One region of the Paenibacillus sp. IHBB 10380 genome, then DNA from elsewhere that is predicted to be linked to it. Evidence: riboswitches for the same ligand, from Rfam matches in the RefSeq annotation. Region 1 holds a riboswitch; each other region holds the start of a gene.
What was found. A riboswitch is a leader RNA that binds a small molecule or an ion and turns the genes downstream of it on or off. The one in region 1 is predicted to bind cyclic di-GMP.
Positions count from the first base shown of each region.

Region 1 (3,184 bases):
TTGCCTGCTTTAGCTCGCTTGAGTTTACTCACAACATAGATGTCTACTTTGCTGATCCCTACTCATCTTGGCAACGTGGTTCCAACGAGAATGGAAATGGCCTCCTTCGAGAGTTCTTTCCCAAAGGCAAAGACTTCGCAGAGGTGACTGATATTGAACTGGCTAAGGCCCTCAATCTGATTAACAACCGACCCAGGAAATGTCTGGGTTGGAAGACCGCTCACGAATCATTCACGGATGCTCTGTCGCACTTGGCTTGACAATCCGTCATATCCCAGTTCACCGTCGCCAATATTCCTAGTACATCCATAGGTTTTATGTTATTCTAGTAATTAAATTTATCATGAGAAAAACAGACAGCTGAGGAGAGATGAACAGTGCTTGTTGCTCAGAGTATAACAGAGCTTATTGGACATACGCCGATGGTGCGATTGAATCGCACGGTTCCGGATGGCGCTGCTGATGTATATGTGAAATTGGAAATGTTCAATCCCTCGGGAAGTGTGAAGGATCGAGCTGCGTTTAATCTGATTGAGACGGCTGAGGAGAAAGGTCTGCTAACCGCTGGAGGAACGATTATTGAACCTACGAGTGGCAACACGGGCATTGGCATTGCGATGATTGCAGCGGCCAAAGGGTACAAGGCGATTCTTGTGATGCCAGATAATATGTCCAAGGAAAGAATCAATATACTGAAAGCTTACGGGGCCGATGTAGTTCTGTCTCCAAGCAGTGAAAGAATGCCAGGTTCTATTGCTAAGGCATTGGAGTTACAGGAAGGGATTCCGGGCAGTTTCATTCCACAGCAGTTCGAGAATCCAGCTAATCCCGATATTCACCGTATAACGACAGCGCCGGAAATTCTGGAACAAATGGAGCATCGGCTTGATGCGTTCGTAGCTACAGCAGGTACTGGGGGTACAATTACCGGTACAGGTGAGACGTTGCGAAAGGTTTTGCCGAATCTTCATATCGCTGTTGTTGAACCGCAAGGATCGCCCGTTTTATCTGGGGGCACACCCGGTCCACATAAATTGGTAGGAACAAGCCCGGGATTTGTACCAAGTATCCTAAACATAGATGTATACGATGAAATCATTCAAATTTCGGATGATCATGCCATTGGAATGATGAAGGATTTAGCGCGTCTGGAAGGTATTCTGGTCGGTCCATCCTCAGGTGCATCTGTGTATGCGGCGATTCAAGTAGCTAAGAAGTTAGGCTCTGGCAAAAGAGTAGTATGTATCGCACCTGATACAGGTGAGCGTTACTTAAGTATGGATTTATTTTAAAGCTACGGCGTCATCTTCGAAGTAGAAGGTTTGTATATCCGGTGATTGCGATAGGCTCATTTGCATGACCTCCTCTAATAGGTAACACAATTTACTCATACATAAACCAACCCTTCAAGTGTCCAATCTACTGCAATTCAATGGTTAACAGCGGTAGGTACATTAATTTTTGTGGAGCATGGGTACGGGGGTTAGTGCTTAAGGATGGATTAGTAGGAGCGGAGTATTTTCAAGGTCCTATTTTTGTTTTCACTTTGTCGAAATTATGAGTAAAATGGGTCCAATTCGACAGATTTTCAGAAGATAGTGAAATAATATAGAAAAATTTTCATATTAGTAGTAAAATAGAACTACTTGTTTGTGATTCCCGTAATGGCGTTTTTATCATTTAATACATATCGGCAAAGCTACTGAAAAGTAGTGACGCAAAACTATAGGGACTACTTCCTCGAAGGAAAAGTCAGCCAGTTGCATATGGAGTGGTGACCTATGGCTATTTATGCGATATGGGCATCTTTTTTTTGCTTTCACAAGGGAGAACCTATCAAATCTATCAAACCTATCAGATCAAGAAAGGGGGGACTTAATATCACGTAAGACTATGTAGCTAGGTGGTCATATTTTGAAATCAAAATTACATAATAAGAGGAGACCGATAATGAAGTTACCACGAATGATTAACGTTATTACCAGACGAAGTATTGTTACTAAAAATATGTTACTGACGAGTCTATTCATCATTTTGACGGGCGTTATATTAATCGCATCCAGTTATTATATTCAGGGCGAGGTTCTGACAAACCAATTAAATTCGGATTCAGGAAAAATTATGACTGCATGGATCAACAAAATATCACCCGAAGAGGCAGCTGAGGCCAAAGCGAACAAGGATCGTAATTCACCGATTCAGAAGAAATTAATGGGGATATTTGATGAACTATCCGTTATACACCCTAACGTTGCGCAAGGCTATATCTATGGTTCTGAACTTGAAGACGGTAATAAGACGTCTAATATTTCTTTTCCAACAGCAGTATTGGATATATTTGAAGGAGAAGGCATGAAGTTAGGAGATATGTATGAACAGGCTGCTATTCACGTAGATGGCGTTAAGGATATGTTGAAGACGAAGCAGATGAGCTTCACTAAACCTTATTCTGATGATTATGGAACTTGGGTAACAGTTCTGTACCCTTTCCAAGATAGTGAAGGAACTGTATTTGCTTATATGGCCATGGATATCGATGCAAGCTTAATTACACAAGGTCAGCATGAATTAGTTAAATATACGATACTAGCTTTACTGGCCACATTGATTGTTGTGTTAACTATGCAATATTTCACCATAAAGCAAACTTTTGCTCCTGTGAAAGGCTTGATGGCTGCCTTGGATAAGCTAAGCCAAGGAGATTTTAGTGTTCAATTACCGACGAGTACTGACGAACTTGGTAAAGTAGCTGAGAAGTTCAATATGACGGTGAATAACATGAATAGATTAGTTGCGACTATCAAAACAGTATCAACAGAATCTGCTGAGGAATCTAAAATATTATTCTCTACTGTGGAGGATAGTCATGAGAACGCAATGGCAATTACAGCGAATATTGAGGAGATATCGGATCGAGTGTCTCAGCAAAGTAAGTCCATATCGGAGAGTGTAACCTCACTTGAGGAAATTTCCTCAGGAGTAACTACAATTGCTGCAAGTACCACTACGTTATCTGATACATCGATGCAAATGAGGGACCAATCTGAGCAAGGTACTGACAATGTAGACAAAGTTATGACGCAGATGAATTCAATTCAAAAGTCTGTTCTAAATTCGGTGCATTCCATTGAACAGCTTCAGAAGCGTTCGGGAGAAATCGGTGAGATCGTACAAGTGATTACAG
Region 1 covers NZ_CP010976.1:4,618,486-4,621,669, reverse strand. The annotation lists partial or broken gene UB51_RS20955 (IS30 family transposase) at 1-260, shown strand, start outside; gene cysK (cysteine synthase A) at 378-1,292, shown strand; cyclic di-GMP riboswitch class I at 1,683-1,768, shown strand; gene UB51_RS20945 (methyl-accepting chemotaxis protein) at 1,951-3,184, shown strand, end outside.

Region 2 (3,184 bases), 760 kb from region 1:
GAAGAAGTATTTGGTGGATCTGTGGAAGGACAATGGTTAGCAGAACATGCACCAGAGTTCGGTTTCATTATTCGTTATCCCGAAGGTCAAGAAGCAGTAACAGGTTATGTATATGAACCGTGGCATATCCGGTATATTGGTACCGACTTGGCGCCTGATCTAGCGGCTAGTGTATTAACGTTAGAGGAATACTTTGATGACGCTAATATTAAGCTGTAGTCCAAAGACTTCGTCGTCCCAAAAGAACGGCATTCGTTTACTGATGAAATATTAGAAAGTTTAACCTTTCTAATATTTATAATAAAAAAGGAGTTGCTCTCTAGAAAGTAGAGAGCAACTCCTTTTTAAAATATAAGAAAGGTTAAGTTTTTACTAAACTTTGCTTATATTTCTACGAGAAACGGTTACCGTCCCTTCAAGGACTTTAAACGTTTCTTCTTGTTATACTCATCAGGTATTTTTGTCTTGTCTTTTGTCGGTTATCATGATCACGTTGTTCTGTAACATTTCTTGAGATTGAGCAAGAATTTCTTTTTGAATTCTGAGCATCTTCTGATCGAGTGCTTCGGCAGCTACCGCAGCTTCTTTCAGTTCATCAAGTACATGCGGTGGAACCTGTTTGTCATACTTGTAGAATAGGATGTGTTCCATGCTTGCCCAGAAATCCATAGCTAACGTTCTTAGTTGAATCTCTACCTTGATCCAGCGCGTCCCTTCAAACAACACCATGGGTACAGCAAGAATAACATGCAGGCTCTGGTATCCGTTAGGCTTAGGATGTTCAATATAATCCTTAACCTCCAGTACGCGGATGTCAGATCGTTGCTGGAAATGTTCAAGTAACCGGTAAATATCTTTGACAAAGGCGCATACGATACGCATTCCGGCAATGTCGTGTATATTATTTAGCATATTCTCTACGGTGAGGTTATATCCTTTGCGTTTCATTTTTTCAATAATGCTCTTAGGTTCTTTGATGCGGACTTTTATATGTTCAATAGGACTGTAACCGTCTTGTTGTTTCAATTCTGTCTTGATCAGCTTAATCTTATTCTGTAGCTCATCTAGAGCTAATTGATATAACATCGGGAGTTTCTTCCACTCATCTAATTGCTGTAAAAAGTCATTGTCTAATTCCCACGACCCCAAATCCTGTAAAGAAATCTGATTGAGCACAAGAGGGCTATTTTCAAGTTCTTTCAATTCGTGTTCTCCTAATAATTCAGATTATGATGATAAGTCTATTTTACATGATAATGAATGGTAGAAGCAAAAAATGGACAGCGGATAGATAAAATAAAGTCTTAGACTGGATCAGAGTTCCAGACATAAATAACCCAATAACCATTTGTGTTATTACTATAACGCTTTTATTTGGAGATTTGAGAGAAATCCAAAAGGGGTGTTTGTTGGATTGCAAAATCTTTTTTATAAATTTTAAAATAATATAGGTCGGAAATTCTATTCACGCAGAGTTATTTATAGTAAAATTAGGTTAATATAGGATTCTATATAACAGGCAAACTATGCGAAAGCATGGGACGCAAAGCCACGGGTCTAAAGCATTTGCATGATAGCCGGGCTGCAGATCACATACATAGAGAAACATATTATTTATGTTATATGCAGACCAATGGGCCGCCTAAGCTCCTGTTTGGTCTTTTTTTATAACAAAAGCAGGCAGATCTTGTCCCTATACTCTATCTATATCGAAGGCAAGCATCTGAAGGAGCGATTGTAGAATGAGAAGACCCTCTGTTGATTTCAAATCCCATCGCAAGTGGTTCTTTTTTGTAGGCGCTTTACTGTTGGCTTTGGGAAGTGCTTCGCAACATCTGCAACTGATTTACGGCATCACGTTTACATTTACGAACATTCTTCTGTTGATGTTGGTACGACTATACGGAATGCGAATCGTTCTGCCAGTAACCGGGATAATTTATGCTACTGCCATATTCATTCATCATGATCCTTCTTATATTGTCATATTTCTGCTTGAAGTTTGCTGGATCGGGCTTTGGCAGGTGAGAAGACCAGGCTACCTACTCGGCCCCGACGCCATTTTCTGGTTGTGTCTCGGTGCCCCAATTACGTTTATTGCTTGCTGGTTATCCGGAACGTTCTCGTTAATTGAATTCATCCTTCTGTTTGCCATTACAGCATCTAATGGTCTATTTAATACCTTAATCGCTGAAATGCTCATCAATTATCTGCCGCTGGGTCGTTGGCTTGGACTTGCCAAGGACATGCCTCTTCCGGTTACATTCCGCCGGGTTTTATTTCATTTGTCAATTACGCTTGTTGCCCTTCCTTTTCTCATGAATATGATCGTTAACGGAAGGAATGCACACGATGTGTCTACCCGCACGACGCTGCAAACGGCGAGTAATACGGCGAATAGTATAAGGGGAGAACTGGATCAGTGGAAACAGGAGGATGTGCTAGGAGTTCGGTTGGAGGGTCTAATTCAGATCGGATATTTGCAGGAAATGATCAAACGCAATACAACGCAGAAGCTGTTCGATATCACCATTACGAGTCCACACAATAAGGTGCTGGCCACGAACAGTAAGGAATCCACTCTACATCGGGAGCAGACCCAATCTGTTATCCCTATTGAGGATAACTTTTTGATTGAGGTGCCTGTTCAATCCACAGTGCTTCTTCCGACCCAACAATGGCGAAATGCTCGTTACGTTTACGCAGCTCCAATGGAACGGTTTCCGCTGATTATTTCGGTTAGCGTTCCTGTCAAGTCATATCAGGTACAAATATTCCGGGAATACATTTATCAATTATTGTACATGCTCGCCAATGTCACCATCGCAGCCCTGCTGGCATGGATTATTAACTGGTGGCTTGGTCGAAGCCTTATGCAGCTTGCCAGATCGACGACCAATCTGCCAGTGAGACTGAAGCAAATGGTCTCTCTGGAATGGCCGAACAGTGGGATTCTGGAAATTGATTCACTCACTCATAATTTCAAGGATATGTCCCAGAATCTACTTCATATGTTCCAGGAAGCCTTGTGGATGAACCAGCGGCTTCGATCTTCTGAGAAAAAGCTGCATCAATTAGCGTATTATGACAGCTTAACCACGTTGCCGAATCGGTTGCAGTTCCATCAAGTACTAAGCGACTTGCTCTTGCAAGAGGGCGACCGTACCGGACGGATCGCAGTCAT
Region 2 covers NZ_CP010976.1:5,382,310-5,385,493, forward strand. The annotation lists gene UB51_RS24400 (M15 family metallopeptidase) at 1-219, shown strand, start outside; gene UB51_RS24405 (GTP pyrophosphokinase) at 451-1,203, opposite strand; cyclic di-GMP riboswitch class I at 1,509-1,590, shown strand; gene UB51_RS24410 (putative bifunctional diguanylate cyclase/phosphodiesterase) at 1,743-3,184, shown strand, end outside.
Region 2: another riboswitch for cyclic di-GMP. It lies ahead of UB51_RS24410 (putative bifunctional diguanylate cyclase/phosphodiesterase); the one in region 1 lies ahead of UB51_RS20945 (methyl-accepting chemotaxis protein).

Region 3 (3,184 bases), 480 kb from region 1:
ATCAAACAGACCTACGAATACCCCAAGACATAGAAGTACAATAATGGTTCCTAATCCAACCGGACCTTGGAGTACAATTGCAAGTACAAAACCTATAGTTTCCCCAATAGTTTTTGTAACATTAATACCCCAACCTGTTCGTGCAGTGATAGCTAACATCAACTCATCATTTGGTACGGAGGGAAAAGATGCCCGCAAGTAAATAGCAATTCCCAAGGCCAGTATACATAGTCCTACAAAAAATAAACTCCATTGAAAAAGTAAAATATCTACTTTTATAAAAGATAGAATCTTTAAGTTTAAAAGGTCAAAAAAAGCTCCAATAATGAAGATAGGAATAAAACCAGCTATATTAGGAGGCTTCATTTTTATCAGGCTATTTACAAAAATAAGGATTCCACCAACAATGAAAACCCATGATCCAATTGAAAGTCCGATTCGTTTTGATAATGCAACATTCAAGGCATCCCATGGAGCAATTCCTACATTGGATTTAATCATACAAACAATACCTAGAGATAAAACAAATAATCCAATAATATAAATCAGACATCTTTGAAAGAAATAGTTCATGATTTCGCTTTCCTAACCAAGTTGTCGTTTTCCTTCTCAGACGTTTGGATATAATGCTCGAAAGCATAAGCCACACCACAATTATTATTCGATAAAGTTCTGAAAGTAGCCACCTCACTAAGCCTTTCATCTGCATTTCCCATGGCTATCCCTATTCCTGCTACTTTAAACATAGGCATATCATTTAGATTGTCACCAATCACTATTGCATTTGCTACAGTTTTTTTGTAATATTCACAAAGTTTATGTAGTGCTAATCCTTTATTTACTCCTGCACTCATAATTTCTAGGTTGAATGATCCAGAGCTAGCTACAACACACCCGTCCATTTGACTAAAATATTCTTTAGCTTGCTTTAACTTACTTCTGCTTGGAGAAACGATCATAAATTTGATGACAAAATCAATAGAGTTAATTATACCAGAAACTTCTTCTAAACCGTATTGATAGATTTGAGCTTTAATAGATTCACAAAACACATCTTTGTTAAAATGGGGATCTTGACTTACTATATCATTTAGCTGCTTTTCTAGTTGATGAATTCCCTGATTTGATACAACAATCTTGTCAGATAAATACACTTGAAAATAGATATTTTCTTTGTTTAGCCATTGTATGATAGCTTGAGTTACATCTGGACCTATAAAATGTTCGGATATTTTTTTGTTATCTACATAGATTTGAGCTCCGTTCGATGCAATGATTGGACAATTCAAATTATATTTATTCATAATGTGTTTTGCATCAAATAAAGCCCTTCCTGTTGCAATTGTTACAATATGATTTTGCTTTTGTCCTTTCTTTAAGGCGATTACGTCTCTTTCTTGGATAGTTAGGTTGTCAGATAACAGAGTACCATCTAAGTCAATTGCGATTATCTTCATGTTGCTTCCCTCATTTCTTGAATTAAAAAATTTATAGCCAGTATAACGTATGGTACGCATTTCAGAGCAAATATATTTTTTCCTTTCAAGATGAAAATTCCATTATATTGTTCAGAAAGTCACGAGTTTTGTGAGTTACATAGGTTCTGTCAGGCCATCAAAGCCGATGATGACTAATTACTGCAGTTTCGACTCGCAGATAACGGGACGGGTGCTTGCTGTGGATCATTTTGCCCTATTGATAATTCGAATCATCTTTGATCATCTAGTTCTAAAGTATCCAAAAAAGGTCAAGTAGTACCAATGCCTACTTTGAATATACTACCAACTGTTTATAAAATTGGTATATTAGCGTGTTACTGTTTGATAGAAGCAAATAGAAAAATGTGGAAAATCTATAGAAATATAGGGACACAAAACTACAGGGACTAAGGTTATATAACTATGTCAGCCTGTTGCCAAAGAGTATATTATGCTACTCCTTTGGGGTAGATTTTTCACGTGTTCAGGTAGGCAGTCATTAAAAAATAGGAGGAAGTCAACGTGAAAAAAATGTTAGCAATCGTGGTATCTGCATCCGCAGCAATACTATTTAACGTTTCAGTTAGCCCAGATCTTGTTATGGCGGAACAATTACCAAGTGTGAATGTAGTGAGCAATGTGATGGAAAGTACAGTGAACTTCGCAGAAACGACCATAACCGCAGAACAGCATGGAGATATGGAGAAGCATGCCCGGCAAAATTTAAGAATGGGTTTAGGTACGAATAGACAGCCAACGGGGTTCGTCGCTATGCCTGGCAAGCAAATGTTTATGTGGATGTAGATTCAATCGATAAAGTGCCTTCGTTAGTCTTTTTCCAACAAGAGGGTTCATGGTCCAGTTATCTCAAAGAAGTGGAACTACGTCCAGGTAACAATACGATAACCGTACCGGAGATCCTCACGGATAGTTTATATTCAATTGATGTCACCAAAGGCGGCCCAGTGTACATCGTAAATCCATTCACTCCTGCAGAGCAGGGGAAGGCGCCTCTCATCAGATTTGAAGGGTTAGAGAGATTCCCTGTAATGACGAAGGCTACGAATGTGGAACAATTTAAATCTTTCTTAACAGCATATAAACAGAGTCTAGACCAAGACAAAGTTGCACATCCAAATGTTAAAGATCGTAAACTAATAGACGTAGTTGAGATGGTTAGCGATCGAATCGTATTTACCGGAACGGCTACCGATGCGTACAATCAATATATTACGCAGGGCCATAACCCAATGGATACATTAACGGGCTATGACTTCTGGATGCAAAAGAGCTTTGGCTTCTATGGTCTGGATGGCCGTAGTGAGATCCACGATCCTAAGCTGATCAGGGAAAATATAAGATTGATGCAGCCGTGGGGTTATATGTATGCAGCAGGTGACCATGTAGGGATCCAACGCGAACAGGCAGATCTTCCTTTGAGTGATTTCAGCAAGTCGTATCCAGGCTGGGGCTTGAATCACGAGATTGGGCATCGCATGGCTGTTGAAGAACGAGAGTACGGTGAGATTACGAATAACATGATATCCATGATGATGTCAGTAGACTATCATGTTCTGGAACTGGATAATCCGATCAGGATCAACTATGAAGCTGAACTCTATAAATATGTCATTGCAGAAAATAAAGTGGAGATGGCCAAACTGGGATTTGATGCTAGATTAGGACCGTTTTGGCAGTTGGAGATG
Region 3 covers NZ_CP010976.1:5,095,139-5,098,322, reverse strand. The annotation lists gene UB51_RS23145 (YczE/YyaS/YitT family protein) at 1-573, opposite strand, end outside; gene UB51_RS23140 (Cof-type HAD-IIB family hydrolase) at 570-1,457, opposite strand; cyclic di-GMP riboswitch class I at 1,836-1,920, shown strand; gene UB51_RS26630 (hypothetical protein) at 2,001-2,282, shown strand; gene UB51_RS23135 (carbohydrate-binding protein) at 2,273-3,184, shown strand, end outside.
Region 3: another riboswitch for cyclic di-GMP. It lies ahead of UB51_RS26630 (hypothetical protein); the one in region 1 lies ahead of UB51_RS20945 (methyl-accepting chemotaxis protein).

Region 4 (3,184 bases), 430 kb from region 1:
TGGGATTTTTGAGCCTGCAGAATACTTTGATATCCCTGATGAAGAATGGTTTAAGTTTTTTGAAGTCAATATCATGAGTGGTGTTCGACTTACTCGCCATTACCTAAAACAAATGATTCAAAAAAATGAAGGCAGAATCGTCTTTATTGCTAGTGAGGCTGCTATTATGCCATCACAAGAAATGGCTCATTATAGTGCAACCAAGACTATGCAACTCTCGCTTTCTCGCAGTTTAGCTGAGCTGACCAAAGGAACGAATGTGACCGTCAATACGATTATGCCGGGTTCCACTTTAACAGAGGGAGTAGAAACGATGTTAAATACTCTTTATCCTAATGAAAATTTGACTATTCAAGAAGCTGAAAAGCGATTTATGAATGAGAATCGACCCACCTCCATTATTCAAAGACTTATTCGACCAGAAGAAATTGCGAATCTCGTTACTTTTTTAAGTAGTCCTCTTTCCTCAGCCATTAATGGTTCAGCGATGAGAATCGATGGAGGATTAGTGCGTAGCGTGTTTTAATACGAGATCTTGATATAAGGAATTGGATAGTATTTAATCCATGAGCAATATACGACGTATACTAGGCTATTAGTACTATGGATTTGTCTGGCGTACACTAGTGAAGATACAACTTCTCTGTCATGAGATGCGTAAAGTATGATTCGATGTTTAAAAATCAGAAAGAAAGCGAGCTAAAATAATGAGCCTTCACATTTGTGAAGTAACAAAAGAAAATTGGCGTTCGGTAGCTGCTTTATCTGTATCAGAACAACAAAAGCATTTTATTGAAAACAATGCGTTTTCTTTAGCAGAATGCATGTTTGAAAATTATGCAACATCTCTTGGATTATATGACGAGGAGACATTAGTTGGGTATGCAATGTACGGTTGGCCAAATAGCGTCAATAAGAGTGCATGGTTAGACCGCTTTATGATTGATTATCGTTTCCAAGGCAATGGGTATGCAAAGCGGTTTCTTCCTCTGTTAATTGTATATATTCAACAACAATACGACTGTAAAAAAATTTATTTGAGTCTCCATACCGATAATATATATGCTCAAAAACTATATGAATCTTTTGGATTTTGCTTAAATGGGGAAATCGACGATGAAGGCCCGGTTGTTGGAAGGGTGATGGAATTAAATATAGAAGAATAACTGGAAAGATAATTAAAATTAGTGATTAGTTGCTTTCAGATCTGGATTATATGATACTATGGGACTATCAAAGCTATTCAGATAATGGCAAACCTATCGAAAGATAGGGACGCAAAGCTAAAGGGCCTTCCAGATCGGGTGGCAGCCAGTTACCGGACGAACAGTTTTTTTGTTGTACTGTGAGAATAGAACTTTAAACGATAATAGCAAACCTATCGAAAGGTAGGGACGCAAAGCTAAAGGGCCTTCTTGATAAGATGGCAGCCTGGCCACCGAAGGGAGTTTTATGTATGAAAAAGTTTATGTTATTTGTAGTTGCACTTATTATTTTATGTCCATTGTTTAGTGGAACAACAATTCATGCTGCTGAAGGTAACTCATGGCTAGATGAATCCAGCGTAAGCAAGGGAATCATTAGTGTGAAGTATGATGTGAAGGCTAATATTAAGACAAAGCTCTTAATTGTTAAAGGTCAGGAGCAGTATTATTATAATTTAATTGCCGGAAAGCAAGTGGAGGTGTTTCCCCTTCAATTAGGAAACGGTGATTATACCGTGAGCTTGTTGGAACAAACAAGTGGGAATAAATATCAAGTTGTGTATAAGGATACAATTAAGCTCGCTTTGAGTGATAGTTCGATAGTTTATTTGAATTCAACTCAGAATGTGAATTGGAATGATACAAGCAAAGCTGTTCAAAAGGCGAAAGAGTTAACCAAGAACCTAGCAACGGATGCTGAAAAAGTAAAAGTTATTTATAATTATGTGATTAACAATATTAAATATGATAATAAATTGGCAGTGAGCGCGTCAGCCGATTATCTCCCTCAAATCGATCGTACATTTTCATCGAAAAAAGATATTTGTTATGGGTATTCTGCGTTATTTGCAGCGATGCTTAGGAGTGTGGACGTTCCTACTAAGATGGTAATGGGTACAACAAATTATGTGAGTTCCTATCACGCTTGGAATGAAGTCTATTTAAATAATAAATGGGTTACGGTGGATACAACGGTGGATGCAGGTTGGAATGGTACAACTACAACTTTCATGATGGTAAAAGATGCATCCAAATACCTAGCATCCAAACAATATTAACAAAAAAATAGTACTATCGAAGCGATGAACATTACGTTCATTGCTTTTTTATTTCAAAAATTATGATATTCTTATCACGAGACATCCAATAATATTAAATTCCATAATTAAGGAGTATTGTTATGAAGGTAATTCTTGTAGACGATGAACAACTTGCTGTGGATTACTTGGAGCGTCAACTTATGAATCTTACGGGTATAGAAATAATAGGTAAATTTATAGATCCGGTTATTGGAAGAAGGGAGATTCTTCTTAAGGAAGTGGATTTGGTTTTTTTAGATATTAGCTTACCTGAGATTAATGGAATTGAGTTAGCAGAACAAATCCTGGAGAAGAAGCCAGATTTAAATATTGTATTTGTAACGGCGTATAATGAATATGCAGTTAAGGCTTTTGAACTAAATGCTTTAGATTACATAGTAAAACCTGTTAGACCTGATCGCTTGTCCAAAACCATGGATCGCATTGGCGAACACGTAGAATCTAAACAAGACCAGACTGAAATTAAGAACCTTACGATGCGGATGAATATGTTCAGGCAAGTGACCGTCGAAGTGTCGAGTCAACAGTTTGCTGTGATTCAATGGCGTACGACAAAAGCGCAGGAGTTGTTTCTATATTTACTTCAGCATCGGGGACAACTCGTTCGTAAATCCGTATTGATTGATATGCTATGGCCAGAGCATGAACCGGAAAAAGTATATTCGCAATTATACACTGCAATCTATCACATTCGTAAAACATTAACATCATATGGTGAACACTTTCAAATTGTGAATTCGATGGAAAGTTATGTTCTGACTATTGATCATGTTCTGTTAGACACAGAAGAGTGGGAGACTAAATTAGCATCGTCCCCATCTCTATCTGCTGACACAATAGACAACTACATAGAAATCATGAAATTATATACCGGTAATT
Region 4 covers NZ_CP010976.1:4,192,899-4,196,082, reverse strand. The annotation lists gene UB51_RS19025 (SDR family NAD(P)-dependent oxidoreductase) at 1-526, shown strand, start outside; gene UB51_RS19020 (GNAT family N-acetyltransferase) at 708-1,166, shown strand; cyclic di-GMP riboswitch class I at 1,243-1,323, shown strand; cyclic di-GMP riboswitch class I at 1,362-1,443, shown strand; gene UB51_RS19015 (transglutaminase-like domain-containing protein) at 1,457-2,263, shown strand; gene UB51_RS19010 (response regulator) at 2,386-3,184, shown strand, end outside.
Region 4: another riboswitch for cyclic di-GMP. It lies ahead of UB51_RS19015 (transglutaminase-like domain-containing protein); the one in region 1 lies ahead of UB51_RS20945 (methyl-accepting chemotaxis protein).